Regions from separate parts of the Pseudomonas artemisiae genome, predicted to be linked through region 2. Evidence: predicted binding sites of a transcription regulator. Region 2 holds the regulator's gene; each other region holds the start of a gene.
What was found. The regulator FliA, encoded in region 2, starts transcription of late flagellar genes. The targets are predictions, from matches to a motif close to CTAAAGTTTNNNNNNNNNNNGCCGNTAA.
Positions count from the first base shown of each region.

Region 1 (3,275 bases), on a different contig from region 2:
GTATTGGCGCGGAACATCGGAAATACGAAATCGCGCACGAATTCTTCGCGTAGATCGTCGATGTACACCTCTTTCACGCCCATGGCCTGAGCCTTGGCGCGAGCCGGTTCGACTTCCTCGCCCTGGCCTAGGTCGGCGGTGAAGGTCACCACTTCACAGTTATAGGTATCCTGCAGCCACTTGAGGATCACCGAGGTGTCCAGGCCGCCGGAATATGCCAGAACGACCTTTTTTACGTCCGCCATGCCATTACTCCACCGGTTTTGCTTAAAGCCGCCGATTCTACCGCCCATGGCCGTTAAATTACAGTAGCGCGACAGCAAGTGTTGGTGAAGCGACAGCGTTCAAGCGTTAGCGACAGTATGTTCAGCTCTTCACGGCGGGTTTTGTCGGAGCGGCTGAAGCCCCGGCAGCAGGTATGGCCGGTGCAGCCACAGGCGCTGTGGCAGGCGTCGTTAAGGGCGCCGTAGGTGCCTGCGAAGTGGGGGTAATGGTCTCGATGACCGGCCGCTTGTCCAGTTGGATATTCACCCGGCGATTACGCGCACGATTGGCCGGTGACGTGTTAGGCGCCACGGGGTATTGCTCACCATGGAAGCGCACGTCTATATGGTCCTCGGGCACGCCATGGGCCTTGAGGTAATCAGCCACGGACAGTGCACGGCGGCGAGACAGCTCCCGATTGGTCAGGCGGTTACCACTGTTGTCGGAGTGGCCGTCCAGTTCGATATGGTTGACGCTAGGGTCGGCCTTTAGAAACGCCAGGATCACATCCAACCGGGCCTTGGCTGCGTTATCCAAGTCCACACCGGTACCTGGAAACGGGATCTGAGCCATGCGTACCTGCTCGAAATTCATGGGCAACAGTTTGCCCGCGCACGCCTGGTAGTCGCTCCAGGCTTTGTTGAACTTCACCGGCAGTACGCGCACGTCCATGGCTTGGCCACTGTCAGTGGAAACGGCGCGCACCACGGCGCTACGGCCTTCGAGCAGCCCGCTGATCAAGCCACTGGCCTGACCCTGGCTGGAGGTCAGTACAGTCGGACCACTGCTTAGCCGCGCCGAACCCAAGCTGATGTCGCCCCGCCCGGGCTGCCAGGGCGCGGCGGCGGACATCAGGCTGGCCGTGCCGGTCCCTAGAGCGTTGGTGCTGGTGCTCAAGCGAAACAAGGCTTTTTCGCCTGCTCGCCGAATGAACTGGGCCTCGCCAAAATCCGCCACCGGCTGGGTAAGCCGGCACTCGAAGGCATCACCTTCAACCTTCCACTCCACATTTTCCAAACGGGTCTGGAAGGTAAAGGCCAGCGCCGGGGCCGCGCCCAGGCTGCAAGCGATCAGGAATAAACAGGCGAGGTAACGAGGGCCCACGGCGAACTCCGAAGAAGATGACAGCGTACTCAAGGCGTATCGGTCGAGGTCGCGCAAACTTGAAGCGGATGCCCCAGGCAGGCTTTTACGGTAGGATTCGCGCAAGTCCGTCTACAGGCAGCGGGCCGCCTCGTTACGCGGCCGACGCTTTGCTGCCGGCGCCCCATGAGCTCTACCCCTGGTACCCTCCATGTCCGACCGCCTTACCCTGCTACGTCCAGATGACTGGCACATTCACCTGCGCGACGGCGCTGCCCTCGGCCAGACCGTGGCCGACGCCGCGCGCACCTTTGCTCGCGCGATCATCATGCCCAACCTGGTACCGCCGGTGCGTAATGCCGAGCAAGCCGGCGCCTATCGCCAGCGCATTCTCGATGCCCGCCCGGCCGGCAGTCGCTTCGAACCCTTGATGGTGCTGTACTTGACCGACCGCACACGCCCCGAAGACATCCACGCCGCGCTCGCCAGTGGCTATGTACACGCCGCCAAGCTGTACCCGGCTGGCGCTACCACTAACTCTGATTCCGGCGTGACCTCCATCGACGGGTTGTTCCCGGTACTCGAGGCCATGGCCGAGGCGGGCCTGCCGCTGCTGGTGCATGGCGAGGTCACCCATGCCGAAGTCGACGTGTTCGATCGGGAAAAAGCCTTTATCGATGAGCATATGACTCGTATCGTCAGCCGCGTGCCGGGGCTTAAGGTGGTGTTCGAGCACATCACTACTGCCGACGCAGTGGCCTTCGTCAATGGCGCGGGTGAAAACGTCGCGGCGACGATCACGGCCCACCATCTGCTCTATAACCGCAACCACATGCTGGTGGGTGGCATTCGCCCGCATTTCTATTGCCTGCCTATTCTCAAGCGCAACCTACATCAGGCCGCGCTGATCGAGGCGGCTACAAGCGGCAATGCCAAATTCTTCTTGGGCACTGACTCGGCGCCCCATCCACGCCATGCCAAAGAGGCTGCTTGCGGCTGTGCGGGCTGCTACACCGCCTATGCGGCCATTGAACTGTATGCCGAAGCCTTCGATCAAGCTGGCGCGCTCGACAAGCTCGAAGGCTTTGCCAGCCTGCACGGGCCAAACTTCTATGGCTTGCCCGTCAATCAGGAGTGCATCACGCTGGTGAAAGAAAGCTGGGTCGCGCCTTCGGCGCTGGCCTTTGGAGAGCATGAGGTCGTACCGCTGCGCGCGGGCGAAACCTTGCAATGGCGTGTGGCGGAGGTACCGGCATGAGTGACGAGCATTTCGACGACGAGCAGGACGGCCCCTCTAGCGCAGGTAGCCGCCACCCTATGGCAGCCCGCTTTCGGGGCTACCTGCCGGTGGTTGTGGACGTAGAAACCGGTGGCTTCAACAGCGCCACCGATGCACTGCTGGAAATCGCCGCCACTACCATTGGCATGGATGAAAAAGGCTTCGTGTTCCCGGACCACACTTGGTTCTTCCGGGTAGAGCCTTTCGCCGGCGCTAACATAGAGGCGGCAGCCTTGGAGTTCACAGGCATCAAGCTTGACCACCCGCTGCGCATGGCGGTCAGTGAAGAAAGCGCCTTGACCGATATCTTCCGTGGCGTGCGCAAAGCCTTGAAAGCCAATGGCTGCAAGCGGGCGATTCTGGTAGGCCATAACAGCAGCTTCGACTTGGGTTTTCTTAATGCCGCGGTTGCTCGCCACGACCTTAAGCGCAACCCGTTTCATCCGTTCTCCAGCTTCGACACCGCTACCCTGGCGGGGTTGGCCTATGGCCAAACGGTACTGGCCAAGGCTTGCCAGAGCGCTGACATCGACTTCGATGGCCGGGAGGCGCATTCGGCCCGCTACGACACCGAAAAAACCGCCGAGCTGTTCTGCGGTATCGTCAACCGCTGGAAAGACATGGGCGGCTGGCGCGATTTCGACGATTG
Region 1 is NZ_JBSKHS010000005.1:200,169-203,443, forward strand. Features, by position in the region: gene ACWKV4_RS08505 (argininosuccinate synthase) at 1-245, opposite strand, end outside; gene ACWKV4_RS08510 (flagellar protein MotY) at 367-1,368, opposite strand; gene pyrC (dihydroorotase) at 1,559-2,605, shown strand; gene rnt (ribonuclease T) at 2,602-3,275, shown strand, end outside.
Region 1: the regulator FliA is predicted to act here: its motif matches at 1,405-1,432, upstream of ACWKV4_RS08510 (flagellar protein MotY).

Region 2 (3,275 bases):
GCGTTTTCCGTCAGGCGCACTACGTAGTCCAGGCGCTCGGTAGCGTCGGTAATCTGCGACACCTCCTCGGCCTTGGGAGACCGTGGGTCGATCTGGAAATTGACGATGGCGCTGTGCAGCTCGCGGGTCAGCTTGCCCACTTCCTGGTACAGGCCACGATCCCGGGTCTGGTTAAGCTCGTGAATCAGCTGCACCGCTTCGCCAAACTGGCCTTTTTCAAGGCTGTCGACCAATCGGCGGGCATGGGTTTTCAGGGTGTTTTCAAACTCACCCAACGGCAGATTTCTGGACTCCATAGCGCCCCCTGGCGGCCTTAGCTGTTCACGCGTTCGAAGATTTTTTCAATCTTCTCTTTAAGGACCTGTGCGGTGAATGGCTTGACCACATAACCGTTGACCCCGGCCTGGGCCGCTTCGATGATCTGCTCGCGCTTGGCTTCGGCGGTGACCATTAGCACGGGAAGGTGCTTGAGGCGGTCATCGGCACGGACCTGGCGCAGCAGGTCGATGCCTGTCATGCCTGGCATGTTCCAGTCGGTGACCAGGAAATCGAAACTGCCGTTTAGCAGCATCGGCAAAGCAGTGACGCCATCGTCGGCTTCGGAGGTATTCGTAAAGCCCAGATCGCGCAGCAGGTTTTTAATGATCCGCCGCATCGTCGAGAAATCGTCAACGATGAGGATTTTCATGTTCTTGTCCAAGTAGACCTCCAAGCAGTCTCAAACACGCCCGCTCCGGGACGCGCAATCAATCGAATTCGTTATGTATGCGCTACACCCCGCAACAAGAGGGCCTGCCCGCGACCAGCCACAACGCCAAAGCGAAGACCATCGCGAGCAAGCCCTACTGTCACGGCACTGTTTACCGCGCGGCGGCCCGCCATTCGCCAAGGCGGCTGCGCAAGCGCGCGGCGCATTGGCTGTGTAGCTGGCTCACCCGGGACTCACTCACCCCAAGCACTTCGCCGATTTCCTTGAGGTTAAGCTCCTCGTCGTAATACAACGCCAGCACCAGGCGTTCACGTTCCGGCAAGTTGGCGATGGCGTCGGCCAAGGCTGTTTGGAAGCGCTCGTCCTCCAGGCCTCGGGCCGGTTCGCCACTACCACTGGCGCCGTGTTCGTGCAGCCCTTCATGCTCGCCGTCCTGAAGCAGGTCGTCAAAGCTGAACAGGCGGCTGCCCAGTGTGTCATTGAGGATCGAATAATATTCATCGATCTTCATGTTGAGTTCGGCAGCAACCTCGTGATCTTTAGCGTCACGCCCGGTTCGCGCTTCAATCTTTCTGATTGCCTCACTCACGGTGCGGGTATTGCGGTGTACCGAGCGCGGTGCCCAGTCGCCTTTACGTACTTCATCGAGCATGGCGCCGCGAATTCGAATGCCGGCGTAGGTTTCGAAACTGGCCCCTTTGCTGGAATCGTATTTGTTGGCGACCTCCAGCAGCCCGATCATTCCCGCTTGGATCAAGTCCTCCACCTGAACGCTGGCCGGTAGCCGTGCCAGTAGGTGGTAGGCGATCCGCTTGACCAAAGGGGCATAGCGCTCGATCAGTTCATGCTGCTGCGATTGCCGAGAAGCATTGTTGTACATCCGGTATCCACTGGCGCTCATGAGACAGGCCCCGCACTGGTTTGCTGTACCAAACGTTCGACGAAGAATTCCAAGTGCCCCCGCGGGTTGGCGGGCAGCGGCCAGGTATCCACCTTCTGGGCGATGGCCTTGAAGGCCAGAGCGCATTTCGAGCGTGGGAAGGCTTCGTACACAGCGCGTTGCTTCTGTACGGCCTTGCGCACGGTTTCGTCATACGGCACCGCGCCCACATATTGGAGGGCGACGTCCAGAAAGCGGTCCGTCACCTTGGTCAGTTTGGCAAACAGGTTCCGCCCTTCCTGAGGGCTTTGAGCCATGTTGGCCAGTACACGGAAGCGGTTCATGCCGTAGTCACGGTTAAGCAGCTTGATCAGCGCGTAAGCGTCGGTGATGGAGGTAGGTTCATCGCACACCACCAGCAACACTTCCTGGGCCGCACGGACAAAGCTGACGACCGAATCACCAATCCCGGCCGCGGTATCGATCACCAGCACATCCAGGTTGTCACCGATTTCGCTAAAGGCCTGGATCAGCCCGGCATGCTGCGCGGGGGTCAGGTGCACCATGGTCTGGGTACCGGAGGCCGCGGGCACGATGCGAATGCCGCCCGGGCCCTGCAACAGCACGTCGCGCAGATCGCAGCGGCCCTCGATCACGTCGGCCAGGGTGCGTTTAGGGGTAAGGCCCAGCAGCACATCGACGTTGGCCAGGCCCAGGTCAGCGTCCAGCAGCATCACCCGCCGGCCGAGTTCGGCCAATGCCAATGAGAGGTTCACTGACACGTTTGTCTTGCCGACGCCGCCTTTGCCGCCGGTCACCGCAATCACCTGTACGGGATGCATGCTGCCCATTCGTTTTTTACCTTGTCACTGAGACGCTGGCTACACCACCGCCGGGCCGCCCTTGTGGCGAACCGGCACGACAACACCGTTGCACACCTAAGTGCTTCGACGGCTTGCCGCGCGTGATGCAGGTAGGTTTCAAACCATTCAGCAAGCCCTTTGGCCTGCTGTCGCGCAACCACTTGCGCATGCATTCATTCATTGTCATGCCCTCAACCCGCGCGCTTGCTAGGGCTGTGATACAGGTCGGCGAACATGTCGGCCATGGCCTCCTCGCTCGGCTCTTCCTGCATCTGGACGTTCACCGCGCGGCTCACCAACTGGTGCTTGCGGGGCAGGTGAAGGTCGTCTGGAATACGTGGGCCATCGGTAAGGTACGCCACCGGTAGCTCATGGCTGATGGCCAAGCTCAATACCTCACCCAGGCTCGCCGTTTCGTCAAGCTTGGTGAGGATACAGCCTGCGAGCCCACAGCGCTTGTAACTATGGTACGCGGCCGTTAATACCTGTTTCTGGCTGGTAGTGGCCAGCACCAAGTAATTGCGCGCCCGAATGCCCCGCCCGGCCAGGCTTTCAAGTTGCAGCTTAAGGGCCGGATCGCTGGCTTGCAGGCCAGCGGTATCGATCAGTACCACGCGTTTGCGCAGTAGCGGCTCCAAGGCTTGAGCCAGGGATTGGCCTGGGTCGACGTGAGTCACTGAAACGTTAAGGATGCGGCCCAGGGTTTTGAGCTGTTCCTGGGCGCCGATGCGGAAGCTGTCCATGCTCACCAGGGCAATGTTCTGCGCGCCGTACTTGAGTACATAGCGCGCCGCCATCTTGGCCAGGGTGGTGGTTTTACCCA
Region 2 is NZ_JBSKHS010000009.1:28,094-31,368, reverse strand. Features, by position in the region: gene ACWKV4_RS12180 (protein phosphatase CheZ) at 1-296, opposite strand, end outside; gene ACWKV4_RS12175 (chemotaxis response regulator CheY) at 314-688, opposite strand; gene fliA (RNA polymerase sigma factor FliA) at 861-1,610, opposite strand; gene fleN (flagellar synthesis regulator FleN) at 1,607-2,440, opposite strand; gene flhF (flagellar biosynthesis GTPase FlhF) at 2,644-3,275, opposite strand, start outside.

Region 3 (3,275 bases), on a different contig from region 2:
ATGAGCAGGTGGTGGAAGATCAGATGAAGGATAATTGACATCCGCCTCTGTAGGCGTCAGCGAAGCCGCCGAACAATGGCCCGAGCCAAATTGGGATCGGTCGCTTCGCCAGCCTTGCTGGCTCCTACAGATGAGGTTTAGAAGTCGTCCTTTTCGAATTGCCGGGCATTGCGCTGCAACTGGTAAACGAACCGTTCCACGTTGCGTTGCACCAGCCCCGTCATGGTATGGAAACGCACGCCCGCGAAGGTGGTGTTCAACCGCTGCTCGAAGTGAAGGTGGCGTAACTCCACAGGCGTGGTAATAGGGCCAAAGGGCAGGGCGGCTGAAAACCGTTCGTATACCTGCCCCAGTTGCAGCAGATGCTCACAGTTACCGTCGAAGCGCAATTTGCAGCCGGTTGCGGACAGGTCCAACAACTTCCCCCGCAGCGTCTTGGCCAGCTTGTCGCCTGCCAGGGCCACATCAACCAGAGATGAAAGCTTTAATGCAGCGCGGAAAGCGTTGCGGCGCTGGTGGTAAATCACCTCGGCGGGCAAGCGGCCATGATAGCTACGGCCATGCTCGTCGTCCACTACCGTAAACGTACCCTGGGCCTCCCAGGCGATACGCGCCCCGTCATGGAAACCCTCCACTCGAAAGGGCTGGCCGCTGTTCAGCAGGCGCTCGCCATCGCGCGGGATCAGTTCGTCCAGCGCAAAGGTACCAGCATCCCGATCCACCTCTACCACATAGCTCTGAAACCGTTGCTGGCCCGCGGTAAACGTCACGATCAAGGGGTCATGCCCATCCATCAGCGACTTAACGTTAGCGTGCACTTCCAATGGCGTAGTGAGCACCTTTGGCGGCTGCGGGGCATCATCCGCACTTGGGGCGTTGAACACAGTGATCGGGTCTCCGGGCGATAACGTAGTGGGCTACAAACCCACTAAAAGTTGCAGGCATTGTGCCACTGCTGTGGTGGTGGCGATACCTGAACGTCAAGCCTGGCTGAACGCCCGTACTGTCGCCAGCCGCGCCGTAGAGCCGCGGGCCGTGTACAACGAAGGTGCATCACCACCGCTGAGGATTTTCAACTGGTTTGCCGTGGCAAATTGCTGCAAGGCAATGGCTCGACCGTTTTGCTCGTTGATCGCTTGGCAATCGGCAAGAATGCCCGCCAAGTGTTCACCGCGCTCTACCAGTACCTTGCCCAATACAGACTGCTCGGCCAACTGCGCCAGCCCTTCAGCATCTGGGGTCAGGCCCAGGGAGGCAAGCAGTTCACTGCGGCGCCGACCATGTTGGCCAAGCTGCACGATCAGGGACTGCTTGTGGGCCAGAATGTTTTCCAGCAACTGCATGTCACGACCCCGCAACGCGGTGTACTCTTCGCGCAGCAACGCCTGGAGTTGCTCGGCGGGCGCGATGTCATCTTCAATCAGTTGCAACAAGGTCGTGTCGTGCATGGCGAGCTCTGGTAATCATTGCGCCCGGTAAACCCTAAGCCGCGGGGGCTTAGGACTCGAAGGAAAGCATTTTGCTGGCAACACGGCTGCTGTCGACCTGATAGCTGCCACTTGCGATCTGTTGCTTGAGTTCGGCGATACGCGCGGCATTGACGGGCGCATCGGTGCCCAGGTTTTCGGTGACCTTCTTCATGTGCTGAGCGACATCGCTCAACTGAACGGATTCACCCGCCTGGCTGGTTTCCTTGACGCTTTTGACGTCGTCTACAGCCCCAACTGCCTTGCTACCGGTGGTGCGCGCAGTGCTTGAGACTTGAGTGGAGCCGGTAACGCTCCGGAAATCGATAACCATGATATGAACCCCTTGGTGTTTGGACGCTTGCCTTGTTTTCGACCGGGTGCCGAGAAACTTTAGGGTAATTTTTCGAAAGCACCCAATAGGCAAGGTTCATCCGCCAAGTGTAGGAAAATCAAGGCCAGGCCGCTAGCACGGCTTGCCTTTACATGGACACTTCCACCTGAGCGGCACCGGTAACCCGCGCCCTTACTACACGCTGTGAGTTCAGGTTGCGCACCCGGATCTGTTCATTCATGCCGCCATTGCTCAAGGCCTCGCCTGGCATTTTTACCGCCAAGGTGCCGGTACGGGCTGTGATCACCACCTGGTCACCTTTGCGAATAACTTCCGGTTGCTCCACCTGCACCGGCGCCAGCACTTGGTCCATGACCGTCGGTCGCATTACCCGTTGGCCGACAGCCTGGTCCAGCGAAGGCAAAAAGCCTTGATTGAGTTGGCCAACGTCGCGTTCGCGCAGGGCAACGTCACCGTCGGCGATCACTGTATCGCGCTTGAGTGGCCGAGTGGCGACCACCACTTCGCGGAACAGCTTCACCGTGGCGGGTACGAACACCGTCCAAGGTGAGCCGCCTTCACAGCGTACGCGCACCGTAACCCGGCCCAGGGGGATGGCAGGGCTCTCCAGGCGCGCGGTCAGGTCTCGGTCACATTGAGGCATGCGTAGCCGTGGGTCCAAGTTGGCGACTTCTATTTCGTAGCGGCCTTCGGTCTGGCTGGTTGCCAAATAATCTTCCACCGTGAACTCAAGAAACCCTTGAGTCACACCGATAAGCTGTTCGGGTGCAGTGACGTCGTCGGCAAGCGCACGCCCCGACCCCAATAGACACAAGGTTGCGAACAACCCATACAGGGTAGCGATCAGATGTCGTGAATATGGCGTTTTCTCGTTCATGGCTATGCTTGAGCAAGCGACGTGCCAAAATCACGGCTCGCTAGCACTGAGCGAGGCTCGAAGCCGACAGTACAAGGTGGAGGTTTAACATGGCTGGTGTGATGGATTCCGTAAACCAGCGCACGCAACTGGTAGGGCAGAACCGCCTTGAACTGTTGTTGTTCCGTCTGAACGGCAAACAGTTATATGGCATTAACGTCTTTAAAGTTCGCGAAGTGCTGCAGTGCCCGAAGCTGACCTTGATGCCAAAGTCCAGCCCGGTGGTGCGTGGCGTGGCCAATATCCGTGGCGCGACCATCCCGATTCTCGACCTGTCCATGGCCACGGGCTCGCGCTCGCTGGAGGCGGTACAGGACACCTTCGTGATCATTACCGAATACAACACCAAGATTCAGGGGTTTCTGGTGCACTCGGTGGAGCGCATCGTCAACATGAACTGGGAGGCGATCCATCCGCCACCCAAGGGCACCGGCCGTGATCACTACCTTACCGCGGTGACCCGGGTAGACGATCAACTGGTCGAAATCATCGACGTAGAGAAAATCCTCGCTGAGGTTTCCCCGGTCTCCGAAGCCAT
Region 3 is NZ_JBSKHS010000008.1:24,436-27,710, reverse strand. Features, by position in the region: gene ACWKV4_RS11175 (MFS transporter) at 1-38, shown strand, start outside; gene ACWKV4_RS11170 (flagellar brake protein) at 138-884, opposite strand; gene ACWKV4_RS11165 (flagella synthesis protein FlgN) at 981-1,448, opposite strand; gene flgM (flagellar biosynthesis anti-sigma factor FlgM) at 1,498-1,800, opposite strand; gene flgA (flagellar basal body P-ring formation chaperone FlgA) at 1,949-2,698, opposite strand; gene ACWKV4_RS11150 (chemotaxis protein CheV) at 2,788-3,275, shown strand, end outside.
Region 3: the regulator FliA is predicted to act here: its motif matches at 1,836-1,863, upstream of flgM (flagellar biosynthesis anti-sigma factor FlgM).